DNA from 3 places in the Kitasatospora sp. NPDC002227 genome. Region 1 is predicted to be linked to each of the others. Evidence: riboswitches for the same ligand, from Rfam matches in the RefSeq annotation. Region 1 holds a riboswitch; each other region holds the start of a gene.
The links. Region 1 has a riboswitch for cobalamin ahead of nicT (Nickel transporter NicT). Riboswitches for the same ligand answer to the same signal wherever they lie in the genome.
Positions count from the first base shown of each region.

Region 2: another riboswitch for cobalamin. It lies ahead of ABT095_RS06545 (cobalamin biosynthesis protein); the one in region 1 lies ahead of nicT (Nickel transporter NicT).
Region 3: another riboswitch for cobalamin. It lies ahead of ABT095_RS02080 (ribonucleoside-diphosphate reductase subunit alpha); the one in region 1 lies ahead of nicT (Nickel transporter NicT).

Region 1 is NZ_JBEOWY010000034.1:18,907-29,073, forward strand. Features, by position in the region: gene ABT095_RS26145 (Fpg/Nei family DNA glycosylase) at 1-751, shown strand, start outside; gene ABT095_RS26150 (ATP-grasp domain-containing protein) at 761-1,585, shown strand; gene ABT095_RS26155 (2'-5' RNA ligase family protein) at 1,533-2,102, opposite strand; gene ABT095_RS26160 (ArsR/SmtB family transcription factor) at 2,296-2,658, opposite strand; cobalamin riboswitch at 2,834-3,043, shown strand; gene nicT (Nickel transporter NicT) at 3,074-4,195, shown strand; gene ABT095_RS26170 (aminopeptidase P family protein) at 4,233-5,339, shown strand; gene efp (elongation factor P) at 5,410-5,973, shown strand; gene nusB (transcription antitermination factor NusB) at 5,976-6,416, shown strand; gene ABT095_RS26185 (thioesterase family protein) at 6,582-7,406, shown strand; gene ABT095_RS26190 (DUF8829 domain-containing protein) at 7,544-8,401, shown strand; gene bldD (transcriptional regulator BldD) at 8,508-9,011, opposite strand; gene pyrR (bifunctional pyr operon transcriptional regulator/uracil phosphoribosyltransferase PyrR) at 9,309-9,914, shown strand; gene ABT095_RS26205 (dihydroorotase) at 9,970-10,167, shown strand, end outside.
Region 2 is NZ_JBEOWY010000005.1:96,709-106,875, reverse strand. Features, by position in the region: gene ABT095_RS06555 (putative cobaltochelatase) at 1-575, opposite strand, end outside; gene ABT095_RS06550 (cobyric acid synthase) at 576-2,090, opposite strand; gene ABT095_RS06545 (cobalamin biosynthesis protein) at 2,087-3,028, opposite strand; cobalamin riboswitch at 3,110-3,255, opposite strand; gene ABT095_RS06540 (helix-turn-helix domain-containing protein) at 3,450-4,136, shown strand; gene ABT095_RS06535 (alpha/beta hydrolase family protein) at 4,241-5,359, shown strand; gene ABT095_RS06530 (hypothetical protein) at 5,529-7,028, shown strand; gene ABT095_RS06525 (CDP-alcohol phosphatidyltransferase family protein) at 7,183-8,064, opposite strand; gene ABT095_RS06520 (phosphatidylserine decarboxylase) at 8,051-8,743, opposite strand; gene ABT095_RS06515 (acyl-CoA dehydrogenase family protein) at 9,269-10,167, opposite strand, start outside.
Region 3 is NZ_JBEOWY010000002.1:32,862-43,028, reverse strand. Features, by position in the region: gene ABT095_RS02105 (HD-GYP domain-containing protein) at 1-1,352, shown strand, start outside; gene ABT095_RS02100 (HD domain-containing protein) at 1,349-2,914, shown strand; gene ABT095_RS02095 (tetratricopeptide repeat protein) at 2,989-3,966, shown strand; gene def (peptide deformylase) at 4,045-4,695, shown strand; gene ABT095_RS02085 (ribonucleotide-diphosphate reductase subunit beta) at 4,747-5,763, opposite strand; gene ABT095_RS02080 (ribonucleoside-diphosphate reductase subunit alpha) at 5,763-8,174, opposite strand; cobalamin riboswitch at 8,334-8,464, opposite strand; gene ABT095_RS02075 (GNAT family N-acetyltransferase) at 8,546-9,052, opposite strand; gene ABT095_RS02070 (hypothetical protein) at 9,106-9,273, shown strand; gene ABT095_RS02065 (helix-turn-helix domain-containing protein) at 9,313-10,167, shown strand, end outside.

The DNA of each region.
Region 1 (10,167 bases):
CCGGGTGGCGCGGGTGTCGAGCCCCCAGGGGCGGTTCGCCGAGGGGGCGGGGGTGCTGGACGGGCGGGTGGTCCAGGGGGCCGAGGCGCACGGCAAGCACCTGTTCGTCGGCTTCGAGGGCGATGTCTGGCTGCACATCCACCTGGGCCTGTACGGCGGGGTGACCTTCGGGGCGGGGGAGGCGCCGGAGCCGGTGGGGCAGGTGCGGGCCCGGCTGGCGAACGGCGAGTGGTGGTCGGACTTGCGCGGCCCGACCACCTGCGAGGTGCTCACCCCGGGCGAGAAGGCCGCCGTGCACCGCCGCCTCGGGCCGGACCCGCTGCGGGCCGACGCCGACGCTGCGGCCGCCTGGCAGCGGATCTCGCGCAGCTCCACCACGATCGCCGCCCTGCTGATGGACCAGAAGATCCTGGCCGGGGTCGGCAACGTCTACCGCGCCGAGGTGCTGTTCCGCCTGGGCATCGCCCCGCACCGGCCCGGCCGCCGGATCACCGAGGCGGAGTGGAAGGCGATCTGGAGCGACTTGGTCGACCTGATGCACGACGGCGTCGGCGCCGGCCGGATCGACACCGTCCGCCCCGAGCACACCCCCGAGGCGATGGGCCGCCCGCCCCGGGTGGACGACCACGGCGGCGAGGTCTACGTTTACCGCCGGGCCGCCATGCCCTGCCTGGTCTGCGGCACCGAGGTCCGGACGGAGGAGCACGCGGCCCGGAATCTGTTCTGGTGCCCCCGCTGCCAGCAGCGTTAGGGTCCACGCATGTCACGAGCCAGCCTGCTGTACGTCACCGACTTCGACTACCCCGCCAAGGGCCGTGACTACGGTGCCGAGGACCGGTGGCTGATCGAGCAGCTGCGCGCCGACTTCACGGTCGAGCCCTGCCACCCGACGGAGGTGGCCGGGCGGATGGCCGGGGCGGACGCGGTGGTGATCCGCAACAGCGGGCCGGTGCTGCACCACCGGGCGGCGTACGTGGAGTTCGTGGCGCGGGCCCGCCGGGAGCGGATACGCGTCTACAACCCGCTGGACGGCAAGGCCGACATGGCGGGCAAGCGGTACCTGCTCGAGCTCACCGCCGCCGGGTACCCGGTGATCCCGACCGCCGAGGGCAGCTGGGCGGGCCTGCCGGAGGTGCCCGAGTACGTGGTGAAGCCGGTGCAGGGGGCCGACTCGATCGGCCTGGAGGTGGTCGCGAAGGGCGCCCGGGAGGTGACCGGGATGCTGGTGCAGCCGAGGATCGACTTCACGTACGAGGTCTCGTTCTACTTCGTGGACCAGGAGTTCCAGTACGCCCTGTACGCCCCGGACCAGGAGGCCCGCTGGCGGCTGGAGCCGTACGCGCCGACGGGCGCCGACCTCGCCTTCGCCCGCCGGTTCGTGGCGTGGAACGGGCTGTCGCACGGCATCCAGCGGGTCGACGCCTGCCGCACGCGGGAGGGCGAGCTGCTGCTGGTGGAGCTGGAGGACCTCAACCCGTACCTGTCGCTGGAGCTGGTGGGGGACGGGACTCGGAAGGCTTTTGTGGCGGCGTTCAAGCGCTCGCTGGACGGACTGCTGGCGGCGCCGCGCCCAGCGGCGTGGTGAGGCCGGTGCAGGTGTCGTAGCTGCGGGCGGCGTCGAAGCTGCCGGTGAGGTCGGGCAGCCGGCCCAGCAGGTGGTGGGCCAGGGCGAGCTCGGCGGGTTCGAGCCGCCGGGTGAGGCCCAGGTGCGGGGACCAGCGGCCGGGCAGGTAGTAGGGGCTGGGCTGGGCTGAGCCGGGCTGGGCGGCCTCGGCCAGCTCCTGCCAGATCCGGTGGTGCAGGCGCACCAGCTCGTAACCGGGCACGACCGACCAGGACAGCACCCGGCGGCGGCTGCGCGCGCTGAACGAGAGCAGCCCGGTGAGCCGCACCGGCAGCGGCAGGGCCTCCGCGATCAGCTCGTCCACCCGGGCCAGCGCGGCCACCGGGACGCTCCCGCAGGCGGCGAGGGTCAGGTGCGGCCGGTGGGTCGGGTGGGTGTTCCGGGCCAGGCTGGCCACGCCGCCTTCGTCCAGCTGCTGCCAGACCTCACGGACGGCGGCGTCGAACACGGGATCGCAGGTCAGCTCAACGGTCTGCATCGGATCACCGTACGGAGCGGGCGGGTGGTCTGACGAAGCATTTAGCGTCGGGTGGAATGGCGGAATGAATGTTCATTCCGGATGGCCCGGGGTGCCGTGCGGGCGAGGGCCTTGGCGACGGGCGGAATGAATGTTCATTCCCAGCAGCCGGGGCGCCGGGGGCGAGGACCCCGGCGTCGGCTGGAATGAACATTCATTCCCGGTAGCCGAGGACGCCGTGGGCGAGCACCTCGGCGACGGCCGGGTCGATCAGGCGGTAGCGGACGATCCGGCCGTCCCGGTCGCCGGTGACCAGACCGCCGGCGCGGAGCAGGCGCAGGGCCTGGGAGACGGCCGGGTCCTTCATGCCGGTGGCGACGGCGAGGTCGGAGACGGCCAGCGGGCCGGTCTCGTGCAGGGCGAGGAGCAGCGAGAGGCGCCCGGGATCGGCCAGCAGGGAGAAGCGTTCGGCCCAGGCTTGGACGTGCTCGGCATCACCGATGGCGGCGATGGCCTCGCAGACGCGGTGGCCGTCGATGGTCCGGTGGTTCGCGCGGTCGGCGGGGACGAGGTGCATGCCGGAGATTCTCTCATCCGGGGTCTGTCCGGCGGGTCCCGCCGGGCGGTCGCCGCCGGGGCACGCCATCCGACGTGTCCCGCCGGACGGACCCCAGCGCCCGGCGCACGCCGGGGCAGGTGATCTGCAACACCTGCGCAGGTGTGCAGGCTTGCAGGTGGTGGCGGGTCACCCCTACGGTGTTCCACGCCGTGGTGCTCGGGAAGACCGGTGACGGACCATCAAGGTCCCAGTCCGGAGCGGCCCTCGCCACTGTGATCGGGTAGTACCCGCACCGTCTCCGTGCGAACAGCACGGAGGCCACTGGACGCCAACCGTCCGGGAAGGCCAGGTGCGGGTGCGTCGACCCGTAAGCCAGGAGACCGGCCACGGCACTTCACGAGTTGATCCACGAGGTGCTGGAGCGTGACCGCAGATGACCCTGCCTGAAATCAGTGCTGCCCCGACGGCGGCGCCCACCGAGACCGGCTTCCGCTGGAAGCGTGAGGACACCGTCCGTACCACGGGCCTGATGCTGGTCATCCTGGCCATGCACGTGGCCGCCTTCGGCACCCTGTTCTTCCTGGTCGTCCCGGCCAACTACAAGGTCGGCACCCAGGTCTTCGGCGTCGGCCTCGGCATCACGGCCTACACCCTGGGCATGCGGCACGCCTTCGACGCCGACCACATAGCCGTGATCGACAACACCACCAGAAAGCTGATGGCCGACGGCAAGCGCCCGGTCTCGGTCGGCTTCTGGTTCGCCCTCGGCCACTCCAGCATGGTCGTGGTGATGGCCGGTCTGGTCGCCGGCGGCGCCGCGCTCGCGGGCACCCTGATGGACGACGAGTCCACCACCCACAAGGTGCTCGGGATGATCGGCACCACCACCTCCGGTGCCTTCCTCTACCTGATCGCCGCGCTCAACCTGGCCGCGCTGACCGGCATCCTGCGGGTCTACCGCGCGATGCGGTCCGGCGAGTACGACGAGACCGAGCTGGAGCGCCACCTCAACTCGCGCGGCTTCATGAACCGTATCCTCGGCCGCGCCACCCGCTCGATCACCCGCCCGGGCCAGATGTACCCCGTCGGGATGCTGCTCGGCCTCGGCTTCGACACCGCGACCGAGGTGACCCTGATGGTGATGGCCGGTTCGGGCGCCGCCGCCGGGCTGCCCTGGTACGCGATCGTCTGCCTGCCGCTGCTGTTCGCCTCGGGGATGAGCCTGTTCGACACCCTGGACGGCACGTTCATGAACTTCGCCTACCAGTGGGCCTTCTCCAACCCCGTCCGCAAGGTCTACTACAACCTCACCATCACCGGCCTCTCCATCGCGGTGGCCTTCGTGATCGGCACCATCGAACTGGTCACCGTGGCGCACGACAAGTTCGACCTGACCGACCCGGTGACGGGTTGGATCTCCGAGCTGAGCCTGGACAACGTGGGCTTCGCGATCGTCGGCCTGTTCGTGGTGGTCTGGGCGATCGCGATCGGGTACTGGAAGCTGGCCAAGGTCGACCACCGGTGGTCCGCCAAGGCCAAGGAGGGACGCGCCTGACAGGCGGGGTGCCGCCACCCTCCGTACGCTCGGGAGCATGGCTGATGCGTACGCGGTCCGGCGTGAGCGGCTGCGCGAGCACTGCAGTGCCCTCGGGGCGGACGCCTCGCTGATCACGCGTGCCGCCAACGTCCGCTACCTCACCGGCTGCGCCCCCTGCGGTGCCACGCTGCTGCTGACCAGGGAGCGCGCCCTGCTCGCCCTGCCCGACGACCTGCCGCCGGACGACACCGGGGAGCACCTGGTCGACCCGGACGCCTCCCGGCTGCCGGTGGGCGGCGGGCAGGACACCGCGCTGGCCGCCGCCGAGGCGGCCGCCCGGCTGGGGGTGCGCGACCTCGCGGTGGAGGAGCACGACCTCACCGTGCTGCGGCACCGGCAGGTGGCCGGGCTGGCCGAAGGGGTCCGGTTGAAGGACCTCGGGGCGGCCGTCGAGCGGCTGCGGGTGGTCAAGGACGAGCACGAGATCGCCGATCTGCGGATCGCGGCGGAGATCGCCGACCAGGCGCTGAGCGAGCTCCTGGAGTCGATCCTGGTCGGCCGCACCGAGCGGCACCTGGCGATGGAGCTGGAGCGCCGGATGATCGACCACGGCGCCGACCGGGCGGCCTTCCCGGTCTCGGTCGGCACCGGCAGCCACTCCGGCCAGGAGGCCCACCAGCCGACCGACCGCCGGGTGGAGGAGGGCGACTTCCTGACCGTGGTGCTCGGCGCGCAGTACCGGGGCTACGGCGTCTCCACCGCGCGCACCTTCGTGATCGGCGCGGCCCCCGCGCCCTGGCAGGTCGAACTGCACCGGCTGGTGTTCCGGGCCCAGCGGGCCGCCCGCGAGGCGCTCGGCCCCGGGGTCGCGCAGCACGCGCCGGACCAGGCGGCCCGCGAGATCCTCCAGGCCGCGGGCCATGGCGAGAGCTCCGTACACCCACTCGGCCACGGGATCGGGCTCGAGATCCGGGAGGCGCCGCGTCTGGGGCCCGCGGACATGGGTAAACTGGACAATCGCGTGCCGGTAACCGTCGGCCCCGGGGTGCACATCCCGGGCAAGGGCGGGGTCCGGATCGAGGACACCCTCGTGGTGCGCCCTCTCGAAGAGGGCGGGCCCGAGCTGCTCACCATTACCACCAAGGAGCTCCTCGCCCTGTGAACCGCCCCGGCGGGGAGCAGGCCGCAACCCCTTGGTTCCTTGACAGCTATATCCAGGAGTAAGTGCGCCCGTGGCTTCCACGAACGATCTCAAGAACGGCATGGTCCTCAAGCTGGAGGGCGGCAAGCTGTGGTCCGTCGTCGAGTTCCAGCACGTCAAGCCCGGTAAGGGCCCGGCCTTCGTGCGCACGAAGCTCAAGGAGGTCCTGACCGGCAAGGTGGTCGACAAGACCTTCAACGCCGGCACCAAGGTCGAGACCGCGAACGTCGACAAGCGTGGGATGCAGTTCTCCTACAAGGACGGCGAGAACTTCGTGTTCATGGACACGGACACCTACGACCAGATCACGATCGAGCCCGCCGTCGTCGGCGACGCCGCCAAGTACCTCCTCGAGGGCTTCGAGGCCCTGGTCGCGATGTACGAGGGCGCCGCCATCTACATCGAGCTCCCGGCCTCCGTCGAGCTGGTCATCTCCCACACCGAGCCGGGTGTCCAGGGCGACCGCTCCACCGGTGGCTCCAAGCCGGCCACCCTGGAGACCGGCGCCGAGATCGCCGTCCCGCTCTTCATCGTCACCGGCGAGAAGATCAAGGTCGACACCCGCGACGGCAGCTACCTGGGCCGGGTCAAGTAATCGTGTCATCCGCACGTAGCAAGGCTCGTACCCGGGCCTTCCAGATCCTCTTCGAGGCCGACCACCGTAACGTCGACCCGCAGCGGGTACTCGCTGACTGGGTGGGCCGCGCGCGCGACCCGAAGCCGGACGAGGGCACGCCGCAGGTGGGCGAGTACACCATGCAGCTGATCGAGGGCTATTGCCAGCACGCGCGTCGGATCGACGAGCTCATCGCGCAGTACGCGGTCGGCTGGACGCTGGACCGGATGCCGATCGTGGACCGGAACGTGCTGCGCCTGGGCGCGTACGAGCTGATCTGGGAGGACGGCACGCCGGACGCGGTCGTCCTGGACGAGGCCGTCGAGATCGCCAAGGAGTTCTCCACGGACGACTCCCCGGCCTTCGTCAACGGCCTGCTGGCGCGGTTCATGGAGCTCAAGCCCTCCATCCGCCGGGCCTGAACGCCCCTCCTTCGTCGAAGGCCGCCGGACCGCTCGGTCCGGCGGCCTTCGCGTGTTCCAGCTGTGCTCCAGCCGCGTGTTCCGGCTGTGTGTTCCGGTTGGGAAGGTGCTGGCGTATGTTGGCTACCGACCGGTAACATCCCTGGAGCGAAGGGCGTACCACCCATGACCACCGTGATCCGCAGCGAGTTCGACCGGGGCATTGCCCTCACCCCGACCGCGCCGGGGCACTTCGAGGGTGAGCTCGACCCGGGCTGGCAGATCGGCGGCGGCATCAACGGCGGGCTGCTGCTCGCGGTGGCCGGCCATGCGCTCTCGCAGCGGCACGGCGAGGACGGGCACCCCGACCCGGTCTCGATCAGCGGCTACTACCTCTCCGCCTCGGTGGCCGGCCCGGCCACCGTGGAGACCGAGCTGGTGCGCACCGGCAAGAGCCTGTCGACCGGCACCGCAGTGCTGCGCCAGGGCGGCGAGGAGCGGCTGCGGGTGCTGGCCACCTACGGCGACCTGGCCGGCCGAGGCGGCGAGATCCGCACCAGCGCCACCCCGCCGAAGATGCCGCTGCCGGAGCAGTGCATCGGCGTCGAGCACGCGCCCAAGCAGTTCATCGAGCAGGCCGCCCTGCTCGAGCGCTTCGACCTGCGGCTCGACCCGGCCACCGTCGGCTGGGCGCTCGGCGCGCCCTCGGGCGAGGGCCGCATCCAGGGCTGGTTCAAGCTGGCCGACGGGCGCGAGCCCGACCCGCTCAGCCTGCTCCTGGTCGCCGACGCGCTCCCGCCGGTCACCTTCGACCTCGGCCTGCCCGGCTGGGCGCCGACCATCGAGCTGACGGTCCATCTGCGGGCCAAGCCCGCGCCGGGCTGGCTGCTCGTCAGCCACGCCACCCGCAACCTCGCTGACGGGTACTTCGAGGAGGACGCGGAGATCTGGGACTCCACCGGCCGCCTGGTCGCGCAGTCCCGCCAGCTGGCCCGGGCGCCGCGCGGCTGACCCGCCCTCGGGCAGCTGTTCGTCACCCTCGGTTACCCAGCTGTGACATCAGGTGCGTGTGCGAGGCGGTGGACTGGGGAGGAAGGGGGCAGCGGCGCAGCCGCCCCCCGTACCACCTCCAGCACCAGGAGCCACCGATGCCCCGCAACGGCCGCAACCCCCGTACCACCCGCTGCGCCGGCCCCGCCGGTGCCCGTCGACGCGAGGACCAGGCCTTCCTGACCGGCATCCTGACCAGCGCGGAGGACTTCGAGCGGGCCCGGGCCTGGACGCTGACCGACGCGGCGGACTACGACAGCTACCTGCTGGACACCGCCGTGCTGCTCGCCGAGGCGGAGCGGACGTTCGGGGTGGTGCAGGCGCGGATGTTCCATCCGCAGGACTTCGCGGAGTTCTGCCTGCTGCACGGACTCGACCCGGCCGAGCCGGCCGCGCGGGACCGTTACCTGGTCAACCCGGCGCTGCAGACCCAGCTGCTGCCGTACCAGGGCGAGGAGCTGGCCGGGGACTTCGTGCCCCGGCTGGTCCGGGCCCGGGAGAACGGGCTCACGCTGCTCCACGCCGACCTGCTGCTCGAGGGCGGGCTGCTCGGCGGGGCGCAGGAGCGGCAGCCGCAGGACGTCCGGCAGGCGTACCAGCAGGGGGCGGAGATCTTCCGGCGGATGCTGGTGGGGGCCGGGTACGGGGCGTTCACCTTCCGGTGCGTGGTGGAGGCGCCGGGCGGGCGGCTGGAGGCGCAGGCCCGGGTGCTGCACTGGGAGGACGGGGTGGTGCGGCTGAACGACGAGGACCTGGACCTGGTATGTGCCGTGCTCTGTGCGGGCCTGGCCCGCGAGCTGCCGGGGCTGGCGGTGCTCACCGGTACGCAGGGCGGCGGGAGCTCCTGCGGGGAGTACCGGCAGGTGGCCTGGGCCTGGCAGAGCGGGGGGTACGACTACACGCCGGCGGTGACGGAGCTGGCCGCTCCGGGGTTTCCGCTCGGAACTGTGTGCTGAAACCACTGGGGGCGCGGGGAACGGCGCGCGCAACCGTGCACGGAGGTGCTTGGTTGGCAGCGCAGTTCCCCGCGCCCCTGATGAGCTGAACGTTTCTGCGGAAGGTTCAGCTCGCGTCTTCGTCGCGCACCGCGCGGCGGGCGTCCGGGTTGAGGACGCCCCAGCTGATCAGCTGCTCGGTGAGGATCGAGGGCGACTGGTCGTAGATCACGGCGAGGGTGCGCAGGTCGTCCTGGCGGATGGAGAGGACCTTGCCGTTGTAGTCGCCGCGCTGGCTCTGGATGGTCGCCGCGTAGCGCTGCAGCGGGCCGGCCTTCTCGGAGGGGACCTGGGTCAGTCTCTCCAGGTCGAGCACCAGGCGCGGCGGCGGCTCGGCCGCACCGCCCGGGGTGCCGCCGGGCAGCAGCTCCTGGACCGGGACGCCGTAGAACTCCGCGAGCTCGGCAAGCCGCTGCACCGTGACCGCACGGTCGCCACGCTCGTAGGAGCCGACGACGACGGCCTTCCAGCGACCCTGGGACTTCTCCTCGACGCCGTGCAGGGAGAGACCCTGCTGTGTGCGGATCGCTCGGAGCTTGCCCCCGAGTTGCTTCGCGTAGTCGCTGGACATTGGTCTCCCCGGACGAGATTGCTTCGCGTTGAGTGGGCCACGAGCCCGGTGGTCGGGTGGACCGCCGCCTGCCGTGCTACCGGTGGGTCGGACGGCCGTCTCGTAACTCACTGTGAGGTTACGTAGAGTGAGGTAGTTGCGTCAAGCCGAATGGTGCAGTCGTGCGAACGCAACTCGACGGAGACGCACTGTTAGGATGTGCGGAAGCTTCCGGTGCGCCGGGGGCGTCCCCCAGACATCCTTTAAGGCCCGTCCCGTGAGGCGGGGAAGGAGGTCGGCTTCGGCATGACCACAGGTATGACTCCACGCGCTGACGACCCGCGTCCGCCGCGCCAGGTACTGGACGCGACCGACGTCGCCCGGGTGATCACCCGGATCGCGCACGAGATCGTGGAACGCGCCAAGGGCGCGGAGGACGTCGTCCTCCTCGGTATCCACACCCGCGGTGTCCACCTCGCCCGCCGCCTGCACGACAAGCTCGCGCAGATCACCGGCCGCGACATCCCGCTGGGCACCCTCGACATCACGATGTACCGGGACGACCTCCAGCTCAAGCCCGCCCGCGCCATGGAGCACACCGAAGTCCCGCCCGGCGGGATCGAGGGCAAGCTGGTCGTGCTGGTGGACGACGTGCTCTTCTCCGGGCGCACCATCCGCGCCGCCCTGGACGCCCTCAGCGACATCGGCCGCCCGCGCGCCGTGCAGCTGGCCGTGCTGGTCGACCGGGGCCACCGCGAGCTGCCGATCCGGGCCGACTACGTGGGCAAGAACCTCCCCACCTCGCTCCGCGAGGCCGTCCAGGTGCGCCTGGCCGACATCGACGGCCGCGACGCCGTCCTGGTCGGCGACCGCGACTACGCGGCCCGCTCCTCGCAGGCCCTGGCCGCCGAGCCGCGCAGTTGAGCTCCGCCCCCTGCGCCCTTTCCTCCCGCACCAACCCCCTCCCGGAGACCTCGCTGTGAGCAGCTACCTGATCCGCAACGCCCAGCTCCTCGGCGGCGCCCCGCAGGACATCCTGATCGACGGCGGCGTCATCGAGCAGATCGGCGCCGGCCTGAGCGCCGAGGCAGACATCGAGATCGACGCGCACGGTCTGATCGCCCTGCCCGGCCTGGTCGACCTGCACACCCACCTGCGCGAGCCCGGCAAGGAGGAC
Region 2 (10,167 bases), on a different contig from region 1:
AGCTGAGGCCGCAGCTCGCCCTCCTCGGGGTTCATGGTGCCGACCAGCAGGAAGCGCGCGGCGTGCCGCACCGAGACGCCCTCGCGCTCGACGTACGAGCGGCCCATAGCGGCGGCGTCGAGCAGCAGGTCCACCACGTGGTCCTGCAGCAGGTTCACCTCGTCGATGTAGAGCACACCCCGGTGCGCCTTGGCGAGCAGCCCGGGCTCGTACGCCTTGACGCCCTCGGCGAGTGCCCGCTCCAGGTCGAGCGAGCCGACGATCCGGTCCTCGGTGACGCCGACCGGCAGCTCCACCAGGTGGGCCGGCCGGTCGGTGCCGGAGGCGGCGGCGTGCGGCCCGTCCGGGCACTGCGGGTCCGCCCCGGCGGGGTCGCAGGCGAACCGGCAGCCGGTGACGGTCGCGATCTCGGGCAGCAGCCCGGCGAGCGCGCGCACCATGGTCGACTTCGCGGTGCCCTTCTCACCGCGCACCAGCACCCCGCCCACGGCGGGGGAGACCGCGTTGAGCAGCAGCCCGAGCCGCAGGTCGGCCATGCCGACGATCGCGGTGAACGGGTATCGGACGTCAGTCATTCAGCTCTCCTGAGGCCGGGGCGCGCCCGGCGGTACGAACGGCAGCCCCTCGGCGGGCACCCCGCCCTCGATCAGCTTCCACAGCGCGTCGGTGTCGGCGTGCTCCTCGATCAGGTCGCCGAGGCGGTCCAGGCGCTCCTCGCGGGCGGCGGCGAAGCAGGTGTCCGGCGCGGGGACGAAGGCCCGGCCGGCCAGCTCGGCGACCTCGCGCAGGAAGGCCCGGCGGAAGCCGTCGTTCTCCAGCGCGCCGTGCCAGGTGGTGCCCCACACCGCCCCCTCCCGGCAGCCGTCCAGGAACGGAGAACCGCCCTCCACGGCCACCACCCCGTGGTGGATCTCGTACCCCTCCACCCGCTCGCCGTACGCCTCGCCGACCGGCCGGGCGAGGACCTTCTCCCGGCCGAACTCGACCCGGGTCGGCAGCAGCCCGAGCCCGGGCACCCGCCCGGCCTTGGACTCGACCTGGTCCACGATCTCCTGAGCCAGCATCTGGTACCCGCCGCAGACCCCGAGCACCGGCCGCCCCTCGGCGGCCCGGGCGAGCAGCGGCGCCTCCAGGCCGCGCTCGCGCAGCCAGGCCAGGTCCGCCACGGTGGCCCGGGAGCCGGGCAGCACGACCAGGTCGGCGTCGGCCAGCTCCTCGGGCCGGGTGGCCCAGCGCAGCAGCACACCGGGCTCCTGGGCCAGGGCGTCCAGGTCGGTGAAGTTGGAGAGCCTCGGCAGCCGCACCACGGCCACCCGCAGCACGTCGGCGCCGAACGGGCCCTGGACCAGGCCCCGGTCGACCACCGTGGTCAGGTCGAGCGAGTCCTCGGCGTCCAGCCACAGGCCCGACAGCATCGGCAGGGTGCCGATCACCGGACGGCCCGTCAGCTGGTGCAGCATGTCGAGCCCGGGGGCCAAGAGCCGGGTGTCGCCCCGGAACTTGTTGACGAACCAGCCGGCCACGTGCCGCTGGTCCTCGGGGGAGAGCAGCGCCAGGGTGCCGTACATCGCGGCGAAGACCCCGCCCCGGTCGATGTCCCCGACCACCACCACGGGCAGCTTCGCGGCGACCGCCAGGCCCATGTTGGCGATGTCCCGGTCCCGCAGGTTGATCTCGGCGGGGGAGCCGGCGCCCTCGCAGACCACCACCTCGTACCGGGACCGCAGGTCGGCCAGGCACTCCAGGGCGCGCTCGAGCAGGACGGGCTTGCGCTCGCGGTAGTCCAGCGCGCCGACCTCGGCGACGGCCTTGCCGAGCAGCACCACCTGGCTGCGGCCGTCCGCCCCGGGCTTGAGCAGCACCGGGTTCATCGCCGCCTCGGGCTCGATCCGGGCCGCCGCCGCCTGCATCGCCTGGGCGCGGCCGATCTCGGCGCCGTCGGCCGTCACGAAGGAGTTGAGCGACATGTTCTGCGCCTTGAACGGCGCGACCCGCACCCCCTGCCGGGCCAGCCAGCGGCAGATGCCCGCCGTCACCACGCTCTTCCCGGCGTCCGAGGTCGTCCCCGCCACCAGCAGTGCGCCGCTCATCCCTTGTTCCTCCTAAGCATCGCGGCAGCCACCGCCGTCACACCGAGCGCCAGCGCCCCCACCCGGCGGGAGAGCTGACAGGCCCGCTCCACGTCGTCCACCGTCACCGGCCGCAGCTCCCCGCCGAGCACCGGCCGGTGCTCCACGCGTTCGCCGTACTGCAGGGTGCCGCCGAGGCGGACGCCCAGCGCGCCCGCGAAGGCCGACTCGGCCTGGCCGGCGTTGGGGCTCGGGTGGGAGGAGCCGTCCCGGCGCCAGACCTTCCAGGCGGTGCCCGGCGAAGGCGCGGCGGCGCAGGCGAGCAGCGCGGTGAGCCGGGCGCCGGGCCAGCCGGCCACGTCGTCCAGGCGGGCGGCGGCCCAGCCGAAGCGCAGGTGGCGGGGGGAGCGGTGGCCGACCATCGCGTCCAGCGTGTTGACGGCCCGGAAGGCCAGCAGGCCGGGCGCCCCGGCCAGCGCGCCCCAGATCAGCGCGTTGACCACGGCGTCGGCGGTGTTCTCCGCGACCGACTCGACCACGGCCCGCGCGATCTGCGCCTCGTCCAGGCCGCTCGGGTCCCGCCCGCACAGGTGCGGCAGGCGCTCCCGGGCGGCGGTCAGGTCGCCCGCGCGCAGGTGGCCGCCGATGGTCCGGGCCTCCCGGGTCAGCGAGGTGCCGCCGAGCACCGTCCAGGTCGCGGCGGCGGCGAACAGCGCGCGGCCGGCCTTCCGGCGCCCGAGCGCCCGCTCGGCCAGCGCGGCCCCGGCCGCGACGCCGCCCACGCAGACGGCGGTGTGCAGGGCGCCCACACCGCGGTGGTCACGCCAGAGGGCCTGCTCGAGCCGGTGCGCGGCGGAGCCGAAGACGGCCACCGGGTGGCCACGCCTGGGGTCGGCGAAACGGACGTCGGCGAGGTACCCCACCACACTGCCGAGCGCGAAGGCGGTGCCCCGCCTCAACGCGCGCACCGCACAGCGGGAGGGGTCGGCGGTAGGTACGCCACGGTGACGGGTGTCCTCACTCAGGGTCCGCGCCCTGGCTCGACGAAACCGGAGGTGAGAGTCTCCTGGCTCCCGGGCCGCTTCCGCGTGCGCCCGGTGACAGTGGCGGGACCGCGCCGGACTCGCACCGGCTTCCTCTCCTTGCCTCCGTTTGGCTGAAAGATCCCACCACGCGCCCGGACCGGGAGTCAACAAACCGTCACGGTGGGCTGGGTCACCCGGCGGGCCGGACGATGACCCGTCAGTATCTCCGAGACCGGAGCCCGCTCGGCCCTCGAGGGTTGTGCGATCAGCCAGGGGCGGGTGGGCCCCGGCGGGCCGGGGTTCGTGTGTTCAGCGGCTGTGGGAGCCGTGCGGGGCCCCCGTACGGTCACCAGGTATGCGACGCAGACCGCTTCCTCCTGCCACCCCCACGCCCGTCCCCTTCTCCCCGGCCGCCGCCCGGGCCCACCGGGCCGGCCTAGGCCTCACCCCGGGGCAGGTGGCGGAGGGGATGGCGGCGCACGGGGTGCGGCTGCTGCCGGGGCACGTGCTCGGCTGGGAGAACGGCGAGCTGCGGCCCAGCGAGGAGGAGTTCGTCGCGCTGGCGCGGGCCCTGTGGTGCCCGCCCGCCCAGCTGATGGGCGCAGCCCCGGCCACCCTGCGGGACTTCCGGGTGGCCCGCGAGTACACCCAGGAGCAGGCGGCCCAGCGGCTCGGGCTCTCGCTCGCGGCCTACGCGAAGGCCGAGACCATCGGCCGCTGGTCCGGCGACGAGGAGCAGACCCACACCCTGGCCCACGTGCTCGGGATCGGCCTGCGGAGCCTGGTCCGGGTGACCGGACGTCAGGACGAGTTCGAGCAGTGCCTGCGCAGCAGCATCGACGGCCGCTGGCAGGCCCAGCTGGGGCCCCTCGCCCGCCTGGTCCCGGCCCCCCGCTCCGCCCTCACCGCCGTCCTGACCGCCCTCCAGTCCGAGTACCAGGTCCCGCTCTCCTGGGGCACCCCCGCCGCCGCCCCCACCACCCCGCTCCCCGACCGCTTCTGGCAGCTCCTCGCGGGCCACGACACCGACATCCCGGTCTGAGGCTCCGGCGGGCCCCTGAACAGCCGCCCCGGCTGGCGGGCCCCGGCCCCCGGTAGTGGGATGGAGTGCGAACGGTCCGTCACCAGCGACTCCCAGGGAGCGTCATGCGCTGGCAATCCGCCGCCTTCATCGCCGCCGCCGGCGCCGGAGCAGGGATCCTGCTGCTCGGCCGCAAGCTCTCCGAGGGGGCCGTCAACCCGGCCGCCGCCCAGCAGGAGTCCGTCCGCCCGCCCGCCGTGCTGAAGGTCCGGGCCCTGGGCCCGGGCCGCGTGACGCTGACCCGGACGCCCGACTCCGCCCGCCCGGGGCGGTACGCGCTGGAGTGGGGCGAGGACGGCCACGCCGTGGTCGGCGGGATCCTCGCCTCGGACGCCGCGGGCGTCACCCGCCGCCTCGAGCGCGCCGACGCCGGCACCCTGGCCGTCGGCACGGAGCTGCGGATGACCCCGCGGGTGCTCCTCGGCGACCCCACCTCCGCGCTCGCGATGGACTTCGCCGAGACCACCGCCGTGGGCGAGCTCGGCCCGCTCCCGGCCTGGCTCACGCCCGGCGTACGCGGCACCTGGGTGATCCTGGTCCACGGCCCGGGAGCGGGCCGTGAGCAGGCCCTCCCGGCCCTCCCCACCCTCGCCTCGCTGCGCCTGCCGACCCTCACCGTCACCTACCGGGGTGACGAGGGCGCCCCGGCCTCCCCGGACGGCCTGAGCCACTTCGGTGAGACCGAGTGGCGGGACGTCGAGGCGGCGCTGCGGCTCGCGCTGGACAGCGGCGCCGGGCGGGTCGTGCTGTACGGCTGGTCGCTGGGCGCGACCATGGCGCTGCAGACGGCGGCCCGCTCCGACTGGCGGGACAAGATCGCCGGCCTGGTCCTCGACTCGCCGGTGCTCGACCCGTCCGCGAGCATCCGCCGGGACGCTGTCCGGTCCGGGGTGCCCGCCGCCCTCGCCGAGCTCGGCGCCCTCGCGGCCCAGGGCCGCACCGGGGTCGACCTGGCCGGCTTCGCCCGCCTCGCCTCGGGCGCCGACCTGACCGTCCCCACTCTGCTGCTGCACAGCCCGGCCGACGCCTCCGCACCGTACGAGGCCGCCGCCGCCCTCGCCCACCACCGCCAGGAGCTCGTCAGCCTGCACCCCGTCCCGGACGCCGAACACGCCGCCCTCTGGAACGCCGACCCCGACGCGTACGCCGAGGCCCTGCGCCGCTTCCTCACCCCGCTGCTCTGAACCCCGCTGCCCTGACCGAGAACCTGACCAGCTCATGGCGTGGACATGGCAGCCAAGGGCCCGGTTTGCGCTGTGTTGCCCGATCTCCGGCGGCAGTTCGGCCTTGGCGCCGAAAGAAGCCGGTTGGCGGATGTGACAGAAGGCCGGTGCACGGGGAAGACTGCACGGCGTGACGTCTCGGAACCCGCGCGACCGTGATGCCCCGCTCCAGCCGACGATCGGTACGGGTGCGACGGTGACCCGTCTCCCCGGAGCGGCCCGCCGTGCCGACGGCCCCCGCCAGGCCGACGGCCCGGCCCGTCGCCGCACGCCCGCCAAGCCCGGCCGCGGCCGGGTGCCGGTGCCGGACGGCTTCCCCGCCCCCGCGGAGCTCGCTCCGCTGGCCCGGCGGATGCTCGCCGACGCCGTCAGGATCGCCCGCTGGGCGGGCGAGCTGGAGCGCGTGGACAAGCGGGGCGAACTGCTCCCCGAGGACGCCCGCGCGGCCGGGCGCGCCCTCGCCATGACCGTCGGCGCCGCCGCCAAGGCGTGGGGCCAGGCCCTGCTGGTCGGCCTGGTGGAGGCCCGGGACGGCGGCGCCGCCCCCGGCTGGCGCCTGCACGCCTGGGAGCACGACGACGAGGCCGTGGTCCGCGGCTGGTCCGCACTCTTCGACGCCTGGACGCTGCTCGCCCCCGTCCCGCCCGCCCCGCTGCGCGGCGTCTTCGCCGTGCTCGCCGGGCAGGCCGTGGACCAGGCGCCGCAGCTGCTCTCCTTCCTGCACCTGGTGGCCGGCCCGGTGGCCGACAGCGAGCTGCTCGAGCTGCTCCGCCGGGGCCTGGACGAGCGCCGCCACGGCGCCGGCACCGGCGCCGCGGTGCTCTCGCCCGTGCCGCACGCCGCCTCGGCCGTCTCCGCCGTGCGCGGCACCTGCCGCGAGCCGCAGGTCGACACCCCGCCGGCCGTCGCCGACGTGGCGGCCGTCCTGGACTGGATGCTGGACGGCCTGGCGGCCGTCGGCGCCGTGGTCCGCCGGGACGAGGCCGCCGAGCTCTCCCCGCTGGGCCACTGGGCCGTGCGGGCCAAGCTGGAGGAGATCTGCACCGTCGCCCAGACGGCGGCCGGCCACATCGAGCAGAGCGCCCTGGAGCTCCTGGACGCCTGCGCCCGCTACACCCCGGGCCCGGCCCGGGCCGAGTACCGCGCCTGGGTCGCCGCCCGCCCGGTGGACCGCGCCGTGGCCGAGCTGCTCGACGCCGCCCAGGGCGAGGACGCCCTGCGCCGCGGCCTCGCCTTCGAGGCCCTGCGGGTCGCCGGCGGCACCGCCGAGCAGGCCGTCCGGGCGGCCGTCGAGATCCCCGTCCTGCGCCCCTACGCCCTGCTCTGGCTGGCCGAGCAGTCCGAGGAGGAGGGCATCTCGCCCTCCGACGTCCTGACCGCCGAGGACGCCGCCTGGCTCTGGGTGGACACCGCCGCGGCCGTCCTCGACCACGGCGAAACGGAACTGCTGGTCGGCCACGTCGAGGGCGCCTCCGCCGGCGAGCCCGTCCGCCTCTTCAACCGGGCCCGCCAGTCCGGCCACCCCCGCGCCGCATCCGTCCTGACGGCCGTCAGCTCCGTCCACCCCGACCCGGCCGTGGCCCGGGCGGCGAGGCGCAGCGCTTTCAGCGTCCATCGAGGTGGCGCGTAAGTTGCACTATCCAGGGGCGCGGGGAACGGCGCGGCCAGCCACCCACCTCGCGTCACTGAGGGCACAGCAGTCAGTTGCACTATCAGCGGCATCAGTAAGCAGAAGGGCCCCACTCCGGTTCACCCGGAATGGGGCCCTTCTCGCGTCCAAGCGACTAGCAGCCGCGCGACTCCGCGCGGCGCGCCCGCACGTCCCCGACCTTCTGCCCCACCTTGCGGCGGATGACCAGCAGCGGAGCCATCGCGGCCAGCGTGATCTGCGCGATCGCACCGATGTGCATCAGCGTGTCACCGCCCGGCAGCCCGGCCGCCCAGGCCGCCAGGCAGCCGATCGAGACGACGATCCAGCACAGCGTGGCGGTGGCCAGCAGGCCCTGCGGCTTCGGGTACTCGATCCGGCTCACCATCAGGTAGGCCACCCCGAAGATCATCGCCAGCCCGATCAGCATCGGCGGGTCGAGCAGCACGATCGCGATGACCGTCATGGCCCCCATCGGGCACGGCATGCCCTGGAAGACCCCCGGCCGCATCTTGACCGCCGAGAAGCGGGCGAGACGGAGTACGACCGCCAGCAGCACCGTCAGGGCGATGAACGCCGACAGCTGCTGGTTGCTGTCGGGGGAGACGATGCCCCAGACGGCCACGAAGTACGCCGGCGCGATCCCGAAGCTGATCAGGTCGGCGAGGTTGTCCAGCTCCGCGCCCAGGGCGGAGGAGCGCAGCTTGCGCGCCACCAGCCCGTCGAAGAGGTCGCACATCGAACCGATCAGCAGCAGCGTCACCGCGGTGGCGGCGCTGTTGCGGTTCGGCGAGGAGGTCTCCCCGGTGAGGTGCGGCATCAGGACCCCGGTGGTGATCGAGTAGATCGCCAGGAAGCCGCAGACGGCGTTCCCCAGGGTCAGGAAGTCGGCGGTGGAGAGGTGCTGGGGCGAACGGGGAGCGCGGAGCTCGCGGTCGCGCGCCCAGCGGCGGCGGCGCAGGTCCGTCTCCTCGTCCTCGCCCAGGCCGACGAGCGTCTCAGGATCAGTCACGGTCAAGGCGCGTCACCCCGGCGGTGGTCTTCTGGCCCACCTCGACGCCGACCTCGACGCCGGGCGGGAGGTAGGTGTCGACGCGGGAGCCGAAGCGGATCAGACCGACCCGCTCGCCCTGCTCGACCTTGGTCCCGGCGGCCATGTACGGCACGATGCGGCGGGCCACGGCCCCCGCGATCTGCACCATCTCGATGTCGCCGATCTCGGTGTCGAAGTGCCACACGACGCGCTCGTTGCGGTCGCTGTCCTTGTTGAACGCCGGGACGAAGCCGCCGGCGATGTGCTCGACGGAGGTCACGGTGCCCGGCAGCGGCGCGCGGTTGACGTGCACGTTGAGCGGGCTCATGAAGATCGCGACCCGGGTGCGGCCGTCCGGCCACGGGTCGATGCTCTGCACCACGCCGTCGGCGGGGGAGATGACTCTCCCGGCGCTGATCTCACGCTCGGGGTCCCGGAAGAACCACAGCATGCCCGCGCTCAGCGCACAGGCCGGTACGGCCGCCAGGGCCCACTTGCCGCTGCGCCGGGTGAGGGCGGTGGTGATCGCGGCGGTGGCCAGGGTCGGCACGAACCAGGGGGTGGCTCCGCGGGCGATGGTCACGCGCGGACGGCGACCGGCCGCCTGGGCGGCGAGGGCGTCGCCGGCCGGAACGGAGGTGTGAGGGGACGGGCTGATGGGCATCGAAGACCTTAGTCGCGGGGGATCATGGCCGCTGGACGGGGGCCACCGCGGGGATCGAGTGAAAAGGGGACGGCTGCTGTCCCGGGGATGCTATCGGGACCAGGCGGTAGGTGGGCAAGCCGCCTGCATGTCCAGGTGTCCGTCGCGGTGCCGATCTGTGCCTGCTATGTATACGACCGTAGCTCGGGGAGTGGCGGTTCCCCAAGGGCTCGGAGCACTCGCGTGAGCCATGTCTCAATACGAACAGGGCAGGCTTACCCGCACGTTCGGGCGGTTTCGGTGGTGTGCGCGGAACCGTAGGGCGCGCACCAGGTGGTGCGCGCCCTACGGCCCTTTCCCCGGGGCCGCCAGCCCGCTCCCCCCGGCTGACCAGGCCGGGGATCGGTACGGTCGTGGCGGCGGGCGGAGGACGGGCCCGCACGCCCGGTCCTCCTGGTTCATGGTCCGGGCGGACCGGTGCCGTCGGGCGGATTCGAAATCCGGACGGCCGATCTCTTTCCCGGAGTCAGCGGTGAGCTGCGCGGATCACTCCGCGATCTTGTACTCCTCGAGCAGGCGGCGGCCCACGATCATCTTCTGGATCTCCGCCGTACCTTCACCGATCAGCAGCATCGGAGCCTCGCGGTAGAGGCGCTCGATCTCGTACTCCTTGGAGAAGCCGTAGCCGCCGTGGATGCGGAAGGCGTCCTCCACGACCTCCTTGCAGTACTCGGAGGCCAGGTACTTGGCCATGCCGGCCTCGAGGTCGTTGCGCTCGCCGCTGTCCTTCTTGCGGGCGGCCATCACCATCATCTGGTGCGCGGCCTCGACCTTGGTGGCCATCTCGGCCAGCTTGAACTGGATGGCCTGGTGCTCGGCGATCTTCTTGCCGAAGGTGGAGCGCTGCTGGGCGTAGGAGATGCCCAGCTCGAAGGCGCGGCGGGCGACGCCGCAGCCACGGGCGGCGACGTTGACGCGGCCGACCTCGACGCCGTCCATCATCTGGTAGAAGCCCTTGCCCGGGACGCCGCCGAGGACGCGGTCGGCCGGGATGCGGACGTCCTGCAGCACCAGCTCGGTGGTGTCGACGCCCTTGTAGCCCATCTTCTCGATCTTGCCGGGCACGGTGAGGCCGGGCACCGACTCGTTCGGGCCGAAGCCCGGGGTCTTCTCGATCAGGAAGGTGGTCATGTTCTTGTAGGGGCTGGAGCCGCCCTCGTCGGTCTTGCAGAGCACCGCGACGACGCTCGAGGTGCCGCCGTTGGTCAGCCACATCTTCTGGCCGTTGAGGACGTAGAAATCGCCGTCCTTGACGCCCTTGGTGGAGATCGCCGAGACGTCGGAGCCGAGGGCCGGCTCGGACATCGAGAAGGCCCCGCGGAGCTCGCCGGCGGCCATCTTGGGCAGGAAGTACTCCTTCTGCTCCTGGGTGCCGTGCGCGTTGA
Region 3 (10,167 bases), on a different contig from region 1:
TGCTGGCCGCCGCCGTGCTCTGTCTGCTGAGCCCCGCCGTGCTGCCGGGCACGGCCGGGCCGGTCGACTGGCGGCAGGTCGCCCTGCTGGCCTTCCTACACGCCTGCTGGGACGCACTCGCCCAGGGGCGGCCCACCCCCTGCTTCCGGCTGGTCCGCCGGGCGCTGCGCCGCCCGACCACGGCCGAGGCCGTGCCCGGCCCGGCCTCGGCCTTCTTCCCGGTGCTGTTCGCCGGGGTGCTGATGCTGCCGCCGGCCGCCGCCGCACTGGTCGCGCTGCCCGCCGCGCTGGCGGCGCACGAGCACCGGCGGTGGCGGCAGCTGCGCCGCTGCTGGAACGCGGCGCAGCTCGCGCTGGCGGCGTTCACCGCGGCCGTGGTCTTCCGGCTGCTCGGCGGGCCCCGGCTGCTGCTCGGCTCGCACTTCCCCGGGGCGGTGCTGCCGGTGCTGGCCGCCGTCGCGGTGTTCTGCCTGGTCAACCTCTCCCTGGTGGCCGGGATGCGGCACCTGGCCGAGCCGGCCTGCAGCTCGGCCGCCCGGCGGCCCGGGCGACTGCTGTCGGTGCTGGTGCACGGCGCCGGCGGGCTGATGGTGGCGGTGCTCTGGCAGGGCCCGTACGGCGCGTTCGCCGCGGTGCTCGCGCTGCTGCCGCTGTCGATCTCCGCCTGGGTCTTCGCCGAGGGGCACCGGGAGCGGACGGCGCATCAGGCCGCCGTGCAGGCGCTGGTGCAGGCGGTGGAGATCAAGGACGCGTACACCAGGGGCCACAGCGAGCGGGTCGGCCGGGCGGCGGTGCTGATCGCGCGTCAGCTGGGGATGGCCGAGGAGCGGGTGCGCACCCTGCACTTCGCCGGCACCCTGCACGACGTGGGCAAGCTCGGGGTGGCCACCGAACTGCTGAGAAGGAACGGTCCGCTCAGCGAGGCCGAGCGGCGGGCCGTTGAGGTGCACCCCGTCTTCGGGCACGAGCTGGTCCGCGACATCACCTTCCTGGGCGAGGCCCGGGCGGGCATCCTGCACCACCACGAGCGGATGGACGGGCGCGGCTACCCCGCCGGGCTGGCGGGGGAGGGCATCCCGGAGTTCGCCCGGATCATCTCGGTGGCCGACGCCTTCGACTCGATGACCTCCACCCGCTCGTACCGGCGCGGGCGGCCGGTGCCGGAGGCGGTGGCGGAGCTGGAGCGCTGCGCGGGCAGCCAGTTCGACCCGGCGATGGTGCGGGCGCTGGTGGCCGCGGTGGCCGAGCACGGCTGGCGGCCGGCCCTGCCGCCGCCGGACCACGACGTGGTGCCGGACATTCCGCTGGGGGTGCCGGAGCCCGCGCGGCGGCCGGTGGGCGGGGCGCCGTGAGCTGGGCCCGGCTGGTGCACCTGGGGGCCGGCGCGCTGCTGCTCGCCGCGCTGCTCGGCCTCGCGCGGTCGGGGATCGACGAGCCCCGGGTGGCCGTGGCCTTCGCGGTGGTCATCGCCCTGGGCGAGCTGGCCCGGGTGCGCCTGCCCGGCGGCCGCGACCAGGCCCCGATCGGCGCGGCGGTCACCCTCGCCTACGCCCTGCTCGGCCCGCTGCGCGGGGTGCCGACCGGTCACGGCGTGCTCCAGGTGGTCGCCGTGGCGGGCCTGGGCACCCTGCTCGGCTCCGTCCGGCTGCCGTGGTGGCCGAAGGAGAGCCCGGGGGGCCGGACCGATCGCGAGACCGGGGCGGCGGGGGAGGCGGGCGGCCCGCGGCACCGCCGGGCGGCGCCGGCCGCCGGGCCGGGCCTCGGGGTGGGCCTCGGGGTGGCGGGGAAGCCCGCCGGAGCGGGAGGACTCCGCGGGCTCGGGCTCCTCCGGCCGACCCGCCGGGCCAGGCCGGCCGGGCCCGGGCAGGCCGTGGGCGCCGGGGCGGGGCAGGTCTGGGTGGACACGCTGGCCCGGCGGCTGCTCGGCGCCGCCTTCGCGGCGACGCTCTTCCAGCCGCTGTACAACAGCGGGGCGCTGGACCGGGCCGCCCTCGGCGGGCCCGGGTACGGGGTGTACCTGACGGTGGTGGCCGGGCTGACCGCACTGTGCGACGCGACGCTGGCGGCCGTGCTGCACCGGGGCCGGACGGGGCTGCGGTTCACCGCCGCGCTGGAGGACGAGCTGCGCTCCCTGCTCGGGATCGGCTCGGCGGTGGTCGCCACCGGCATGCTGGTCAGCCTGCTGGCCGGGGAGATCGGGCTCTGGGCGCTGCCGCTGTTCTGCACCCCGCTGCTCTTCGTCCAGGCCTCCTTCCGGCGGGCCGCCGCCGTGCGGGCGACCACCGGGCAGACCATCGAGACGCTGGCCCGGGCCACCGAGATCGCCGGGTACACCCCGGTGGGCCACGCGCGCAGGGTCGCCGACACGGCGCGTGAGCTGGGCCGTGAGCTGGGCCTGGGCACCCGTGAGCTGGCCCTGCTCGAGTACGCGGCGCTGATGCACGACATCGGCCAGCTCTCGCTGGTCGAGCCGGTGCCCGGCGGCGCCACCGCGAGCCTCGCGCTGCCCGCCCAGCAGCGGATCGCCCGGCTCGGCAGCGAGGTGATCCGCCGGACGGGCGTGCCGCGGCAGGTCTCCCGCCAGGTGGCCCGGCTGGCCGACCCGTACCGTCGCCCGGACGGCGGGCCGGACCGCAGCCTGCCGCTGGCGGCCCGGATCATCAAGGTGGCCAACGCCCACGACGAACTGCTGACCGCCGCGCTCGGCGGCGGGCTGGGCCCGGCCGAGGCGCACCGGGCCGCGCTCGAGCGGCTGCGGGCGGACGGCGCGGCCGGGTACGACCCGCGCGTGCTCGCCCTTCTCGGGCGGAGCGGGCCCGCGCCGGCGGGCCAAGACCCGAAAGTACCGGTGCAAGACGCGAAAGTCGGCGCGAGAAGCGCGCTCAAGGGGCGCCGTGGTTGGATGCGGTCATAGCGTGGAACACCGGAGGCGGGGCGCACCCGACCACCGGCACGGCTACCGGCGGACGACTACGGCAGGGACGGAACGTGAGGATCTTCCACCGCACACGGCACCGGCCGTCGGCCACCTGGCGGCAGACGACCGACCGCGCCTTCACGCTGATCGGTGACGGCCGCTACGAGGACGCCGGGGCGCTGCTCGTGATGGCCGCGGACCTGGAGCCCTGGCTCTCCGACTCCTGGTTCAACCTGGCCCTGCTGCACAAGTTCCGCCGGGACTGGGACCAGGCCCGTACCGCCGGGCTGCGGGCCGTCGCGCTGCTCGACCGCGAGCACGGCGCCCCGGACTGGTGGAACCTCGGCATCACCGCGACCGCGCTGCAGGACTGGGCGCTGGCCCGGCGGGCCTGGCAGGCCTTCGGGCTGAAGCTCCCGCCCGGCCCGCCCGCCGGGCCGGTCGAGCTTGACCTCGGCACCACGCCGGTGCGGCTCTCCCCGGACGGCGAGTCCGAGGTGGTCTGGGGCAGACGCCTGGACCCGGCCCGGATCGAGGTGCTCTCCATCCCGCTGCCCTCCTCCGGCCGCCGCTGGGGCGAGGTGGTGCTGCACGACGGCGCCCCGCACGGCGAGCGGGTGGCCGACGGGGTCGCCTACCCCGTCTTCGACGAGATCGAGCTGTGGGCGCCCTCGCCGGTGCCCACCTACGTGGTGCTGCTGCAGGCCGCCACGGCGGGGGACCGGGACGCGCTGGAGCGCCTGGTGGCGGACGCCGGGTACGCGGCGGAGGACTGGACGGCCTCGGTGCGGCTGCTCTGCCGGGCCTGCTCGGAGAGCCGGATGGCCACCGACGACGGCAACACCGCGCACCACGACCCGCACGACGACGGCGACGCCGCGCACCCCGGCCACCTGAGCCACCTGAGCGGCAGCAGCGGGCTGTCCTGGCTGGCCGAGCGGGAGTGCGGGATCGCCGCGCCGGCCTCGCTGGTGCGGACCCTGCTCGACCGCTGGGTCACCCTCTCCCCGGCCACCCGGGCCTACCGGGACTTGGAAGAGGTGTGCTGAAGTAAGGGCCGGTGATCGTCCTGGGGCCGTACCCTTGAGCGGTACATCTCGGAGACGTCAGGAAAGCGAACACCAACGATGGCCGACCAGCACACCCACGACCACGACCACGACGGGCACGACCACTCGGACCACGAGCACGAGACCGGCGAGCAGAAGGTCGTCGGCGAGCTGCCGGACCTCTCGAAGGGCACCGCCCGCCCGATCACGGTGGTCGGCAACCCCGTCCTGCACCGCGAGTGCCAGACCGTCACCGTCTTCGACGAGGCGCTCTCCGAGCTGATCGACGACATGTTCCAGTCGATGTACGCCGCCGAGGGCGTGGGCCTCGCGGCCAACCAGATCGGCGTGGACGCCAAGGTCTTCGTCTACGACTGCCCGGACGACGACAACGTCCGCCACATCGGCCACGTGATCAACCCGGTGCTCGAGCCCTTCCCGGCCGACCGCCGCCGCCAGCTGGACGACGGCAACGAGGGCTGCCTCTCCGTCCCCACCGCCTACGCCGAGCTCCCCCGCCCGGACTACGCCGCCGTCACCGGCGTCGACAAGCACGGCAACCCGGTCCGCGTCGAGGGCACCGGCTTCTTCGCCCGCTGCCTCCAGCACGAGACCGACCACCTCTTCGGCTTCCTCTACATCGACAAGCTCTCCAAGCGCGACCGCAAGGACGCCCTGAAGCAGATGGCCGAGGGCACCGCGAAGTACGCCACCGTCCCGAACGCCTGACGGTACGACGAAAGGGGGGCCCGGTTCGGGCCCCCCTTTCGCACGGGCGCTCTAGAAGTCGTCGTCGAAGGCGACGGAGCCCTCGACGGCCACCTGGTAGGCGGAGACGCGGCGCTCGAAGAAGTTGGTCAGCTCCTGGACGTTCTGGAGCTCCATGAAGCCGAACGGGTTGGTCGAGCCGTAGCGGATCGGCATCCCGAGGCGGGCCAGGCGCTGGTCGGCGACGGCCTGGAGGTACTCGCGCATGGACGCGGTGTTCATGCCGGGCAGGCCCTCACCGCACAGGTCCTGGGCGAACTGGAGCTCGGCCTCGACGGCCTCCTCCAGCATCTCGGTGACCTGCTTGGCCATCTCCTCGTCGAAGAGGTCCGGCTCCTCCTCGCGGACGGTGTCCACGACGGAGAAGGCGAAGTCCATGTGCATGGACTCGTCCCGGAAGACCCAGTTGGTACCGGTGGCCAGGCCGTGCAGCAGGCCGCGCGAGCGGAACCAGTACACGTAGGCGAAGGCGCCGTAGAAGAACAGGCCCTCGACGCAGGCGGCGAAGCAGATCAGGTTGAGCAGGAACGCGCGCCGGTCGTCCTTCGACTGCAGCGAGTCGAGGTGGTCGACGGCGTTCATGTACTTGAAGCAGAACTGCGCCTTCTGGTGGATGGAGGGGATGTTCTCCACCGCCGCGAAGGCCGCCGCGCGGTCGTCCGGGTCGGGCAGGTAGGTGTCGAGCAGCGTCAGGTAGAACTGGACGTGCACGGCCTCCTCGAACAGCTGCCGGGACAGGTAGAGCCGGGCCTCGGGCGAGTTGATGTGCTTGTAGAGGCTCAGCACCACGTTGTTGGCGACGATCGAGTCACCGGTCGCGAAGAAGGCGACCAGCCGGCCGATCATGTGCCGCTCGCCCTCGCTGAGCTTGGCGAGGTCGGCGACGTCGGAGTGCAGGTCCACCTCCTCGACGGTCCAGGTGTTCTTGATCGCGTCACGGTACCGGTCGTAGAACGACGGGTAGCGCATCGGGCGCAGGGTCAGCTCGAAACCGGGGTCGAGCAGCATCTTGCGGTCGTCGTTCGGCATTACTGGCAGGCCTCGCAGGACTCGGGGTTCTCCAGGGAGCAGGCGAGCGCTGCCTCCTCCTCCGGGGTCATGGTCGGGGTGTTGACCGGCACGGGCGCGGCGGCGCGGGCGGTGCCCGAGGCGGCCTGGGCGATCCGGGTGGCCGGGCGCGAGCGCAGGTAGTAGGTGGTCTTCAGACCGACCTTCCAGGCGTACGCGTACATCGAGCTGAGCTTGCCGATGGTCGGGGCGGCCATGAAGAGGTTGAGCGACTGGCTCTGGTCGATGTACGGCTGCCGGGCGGCGGCCAGGTCGATCAGGGCGCGCTGCGGCAGCTCCCAGGCGGTGCGGTAGAGCGAGCGGACCTCGGCGGGCAGCCAGTTGAGGTCCTGGACCGAGCCGTTGGAGTCGCGCAGCGCGTCGCGGGTCTGCGCGTCCCAGACGCCCAGCTCCTTGAGCTCGGCGACCAGGTACGGGTTGACCTGGAGGAACTCGCCGGAGAGGGTCTCGCGCTTGAACAGGTTGGAGACCTGCGGCTCGATGCACTCGTACACACCGGCGATCGAGGCGATCGTCGCGGTCGGCGCGATGGCGAGCAGCAGGGAGTTGCGCAGGCCGGTCTCGGCGATCTTCGTGCGCAGGGCGTCCCAGCGGTCGGCCCAGGCCGGAGCGGTGTCGAAGTGGTCGATGTGCAGCTGGCCGCGGGCGGCGCGGGTCTCGGCGTAGGCCGGGTGCTGCCCGAACTGCTCGGCGAGCTCGCTGGAGCGCTCGTAGGCGGTCAGCATGATGCGCTCGGCGATCAGGGTGGAGAGCTGCTTGGCCTCGGCGGAGTCGAAGTCCAGGCGGAGCTTGAAGAAGACGTCCTGCAGGCCCATCACGCCCAGGCCCACCGGGCGCCAGCGCGAGTTGGACGCGCCGGCCTCGGGGGTCGGGTAGAAGTTGATGTCCACCACGCGGTCGAGGAAGGTGACGGCGGTGCGGACGGTGGCGTCCAGGCGCTCCCAGTCCATCGCGCCCAGCAGGTCGGCGGCGGTGGCGCCGGCGGCGACGTGGGCGCCGAGGTTGACCGAGCCGAGGTTGCAGACGGCCGTCTCGGAGTCGTCGGTGACCTCGAGGATCTCGGTGCACAGGTTGGAGGAGTGCACGGTGCGGCCGGGCACGGCGGTCTGGTTGGCGGCGCGGTTGGAGGCGTCCTTGAAGGTCATCCAGCCGTTGCCGGTCTGCGCCAGGGTGCGCATCATCCGGGCGTACAGGGTCTGCGCCGGGATGGTGCGGACGGCCTTGCCCTCGGCCTCTGCCTTCAGGTACGCGGCGTCGAAGTCGGCGCCCCAGAGGTCGACCAGCTCGGGCACGTCGGCCGGGGAGAACAGCGACCAGTCGGTGTTGGCGTTCACGCGGCGCATGAACTCGTCCGGGATCCAGTGGGCGAGGTTCAGGTTGTGGGTGCGCCGCGCCTCCTCGCCCGTGTTGTCGCGCAGCTCGAGGAACTCCTCGATGTCCGCGTGCCAGGTCTCCAGGTAGACGCAGGCCGCGCCCTTGCGGCGGCCGCCCTGGTTGACGGCGGCGACCGAGGAGTCGAGGGTGCGCAGGAACGGCACGATGCCGTTGGACTTGCCGTTGGTGCCGCGGATCAGCGAGCCGCGCGAGCGGATGCGGCTGTAGGACAGGCCGATGCCGCCGGCGTGCTTGGACAGGCGGGCGATCTGCGCGTAGCGCGAGTAGATCGAGTCCAGGTTGTCCAGCGGGGAGTCCAGCAGGTAGCAGCTGGACATCTGCGGGTGCTTGGTGCCGGAGTTGAACAGCGTCGGCGAGGAGGGCAGGTAGGAGAGCGCGCTCATCAGCGCGTACAGCTCGGCGACCTCGCGGACGGCCGTCTCGGAGTCGCCGACGGCCAGGCCCGAGGCGACGCGGAGCAGGAAGTGCTGCGGGGTCTCGATCACCTTGCGGGTGATCGGGTGGCGCAGCAGGTAGCGGGACTGCACGGTGCGCAGGCCGAAGTACTCGAAGCGGTCGTCGCCCCGCTGGTCGATCAGCTCGTCCAGGCTGTCGGCGTGCTTGGCGACGAAGGCGGCGGTGGTGTCGCCGATCAGGCCCTCGGCGTGGCCGACGGCGATCGAGGCGGAGAAGGAGACGGCGCCCTGGCTCACGGCCTCGTCGGCGATCTCCAGGGCGAGCAGGCGGGCGGCCAGCTTCGAGTACTGCGGGTCCTCGGCGATCATCGAGGCGGCGGCCTCGACGGCCAGAGAGCGCAGCTCGGCGAAGTCGGAGCCCGCGTGGCGGCCGCGCAGGGCGGCGGCGGCGACGTGGCCGGGGTCCACCTGGGGGAGGTCGACACTGCGGTCGGTCAGCAGCCGCAGGAGCGCAGCACCGGGGTCGGTCTGGTCGTGATCGGCGGAACCCTGGGACGGCAGGGCAACTGCTGCGATGGTCAAGGCGCTCTCCTGGCGGCGGCGGAACGACGTGGTCGCCAGGGCCGCCTGGGCACAGGGGAACGCGGCGCGGCGCGCTCGTTCGAGCGCGCGCGTTTCAGACCCCCCGGCCCGCCCGCGAGGCCCGGACGTGACTCAGTGCTGCAAGGCGCCTGCGGGGAAGCCGTGTGCACACCGTCGGCAGGTCATCGGACTTACGGCGCGCCCGTAGGGGTGCGCAGCTCACCGCTGCGGGGCAGTCCCGGACTTTCACTGGGTTCCCCTGCTTCGACAGCGAGAGTGAGCATACATGTTGTGGCGGAGGTCGGATGCGACCCCAGATGTAGTGCCGCGTGTCGTGGTCGGCTGGTAGCTCGGAGCCACCGTACGGCCCGTCAGATCACCGGATCGTCGAAGGTCAGACCGTACGTGAGCAGGTCGATCCCGGGGCGCGGGGCCCAGTCCCGCTCGGGGGTCCGGCGGAAGCCGACCCGCTCGTAGAGCCGGTGTGCGGCCGTCATCGAGGGCCGGGTGGAGAAGGCCATGGCGGTCAGTCCGAGCTCCCGGGAGCGGGCGATCGAGGCCCGGACCAGGGCCTCGCCGACGCCTCTCCCGCGGGCCGCCGAGCCCACCGCGAGCATCCGGATCTCGCCCTCGTGCGGCTCGGCGATGTCCGCCCATTCGGTGCCGCCGGAGGCGAAGGTCACACAGCCGAGCACGTGGCCGGCGCCGTCGACGGCGACGAACAGCTCGGCCTCCGCGAGGCGGCGGCGGGCGTCCCGGAGGAGCTCGACGTACGGGCTGTCGGGGTCGGTGTGGCCATCGCCGACGAACGCCTCGACGGTGACGGCTCCGGCGCCCTCGAGGTCCTCCTCGCGGGCCGGGCGGATGACGATGTCCATCCGGACATTGTGCCCGAAGATGTGTTCGACTCCGTCGGGTAGCCCGTCGGGCGGTGCCGGTTGTCCCGGCCGAGCCGGGCCAGGCGGTCGACGTCGCGGCCGACCAGGGTGCCGAGGAGGCCGAAGCCGGCGAGGACGGCGAGCAGGGGCAGGAACTGCGTGATCGAGGTCATGCCTCCAGCCTCGTCCGTGGCGCGGATCCGGACGAGTGGCAGGAATGACCGATTGCATCGATATCCTGCCAGTGGCATCCTGGGCCCATGCCGAACCCCCCGCTGAACCCCGCGCTGAAGAACGTGGTCGCCGTGGTGCTCGAGCCGGTGCACCCCTTCGAGCTGGGGGTGGCCTGCGAGGTCTTCGGCCTGGACCGCAGCGACGACGGGCTGCCGGTGTACGACTTCGCGCTCGCCTCCGACCGGCCCGGGCTGCTGCGCACCCACGCCGGCTTCAGCGTGGACGTGCCGTACGGGGTCGAGCGCCTCGCCGAGGCCGATCTGGTCATCGCCGCCGCCACCGGCATCCGGGAGAGCTACCCCGAGCCGCTCCTGGCGGCCCTGCGGGCCGTGGTGGCGCGCGGCTCCCGGGTGCTGTCGATCTGCAACGGCTCCTACCTGCTCGGCGCCGCCGGGCTGCTCGACGGGCGCCGCTCCACCACGCACTGGCGGCACGCCGACAGGATGGCCGCGCTGTACCCCGCCACCACGGTCGAGCCGGACGTGCTCTACGTGGACGAGGACCCGGTCATCACCTCCGCCGGGACGGCGGCCGGGATCGACGCCTGCCTGCACCTGGTGCGCAAGCTGCAGGGGGCCGAGGTGGCCCGGGGGATCGCCCGGCGGATGGTGGTGGCCCCGCACCGGGACGGCGGGCAGGCCCAGTTCGTAGCCCGCCCGCTGCCGGAGTGCTCGGCGGACTCGCTGGGCGGCCTGCTCGAGTGGCTGCGCCACCACCTGGACGAGGAGCTGACGGTGGACCAGCTCGCCGCCCGGGCGCACATGTCCCCCCGGACCTTCGCCCGGCGCTTCCAGCAGGAGACCGGCACCACCCCGCACCGCTGGCTCACCAACCAGCGCCTGCTGCACGCCCAGCGCCTCCTCGAGGGCACCACCGAGCCG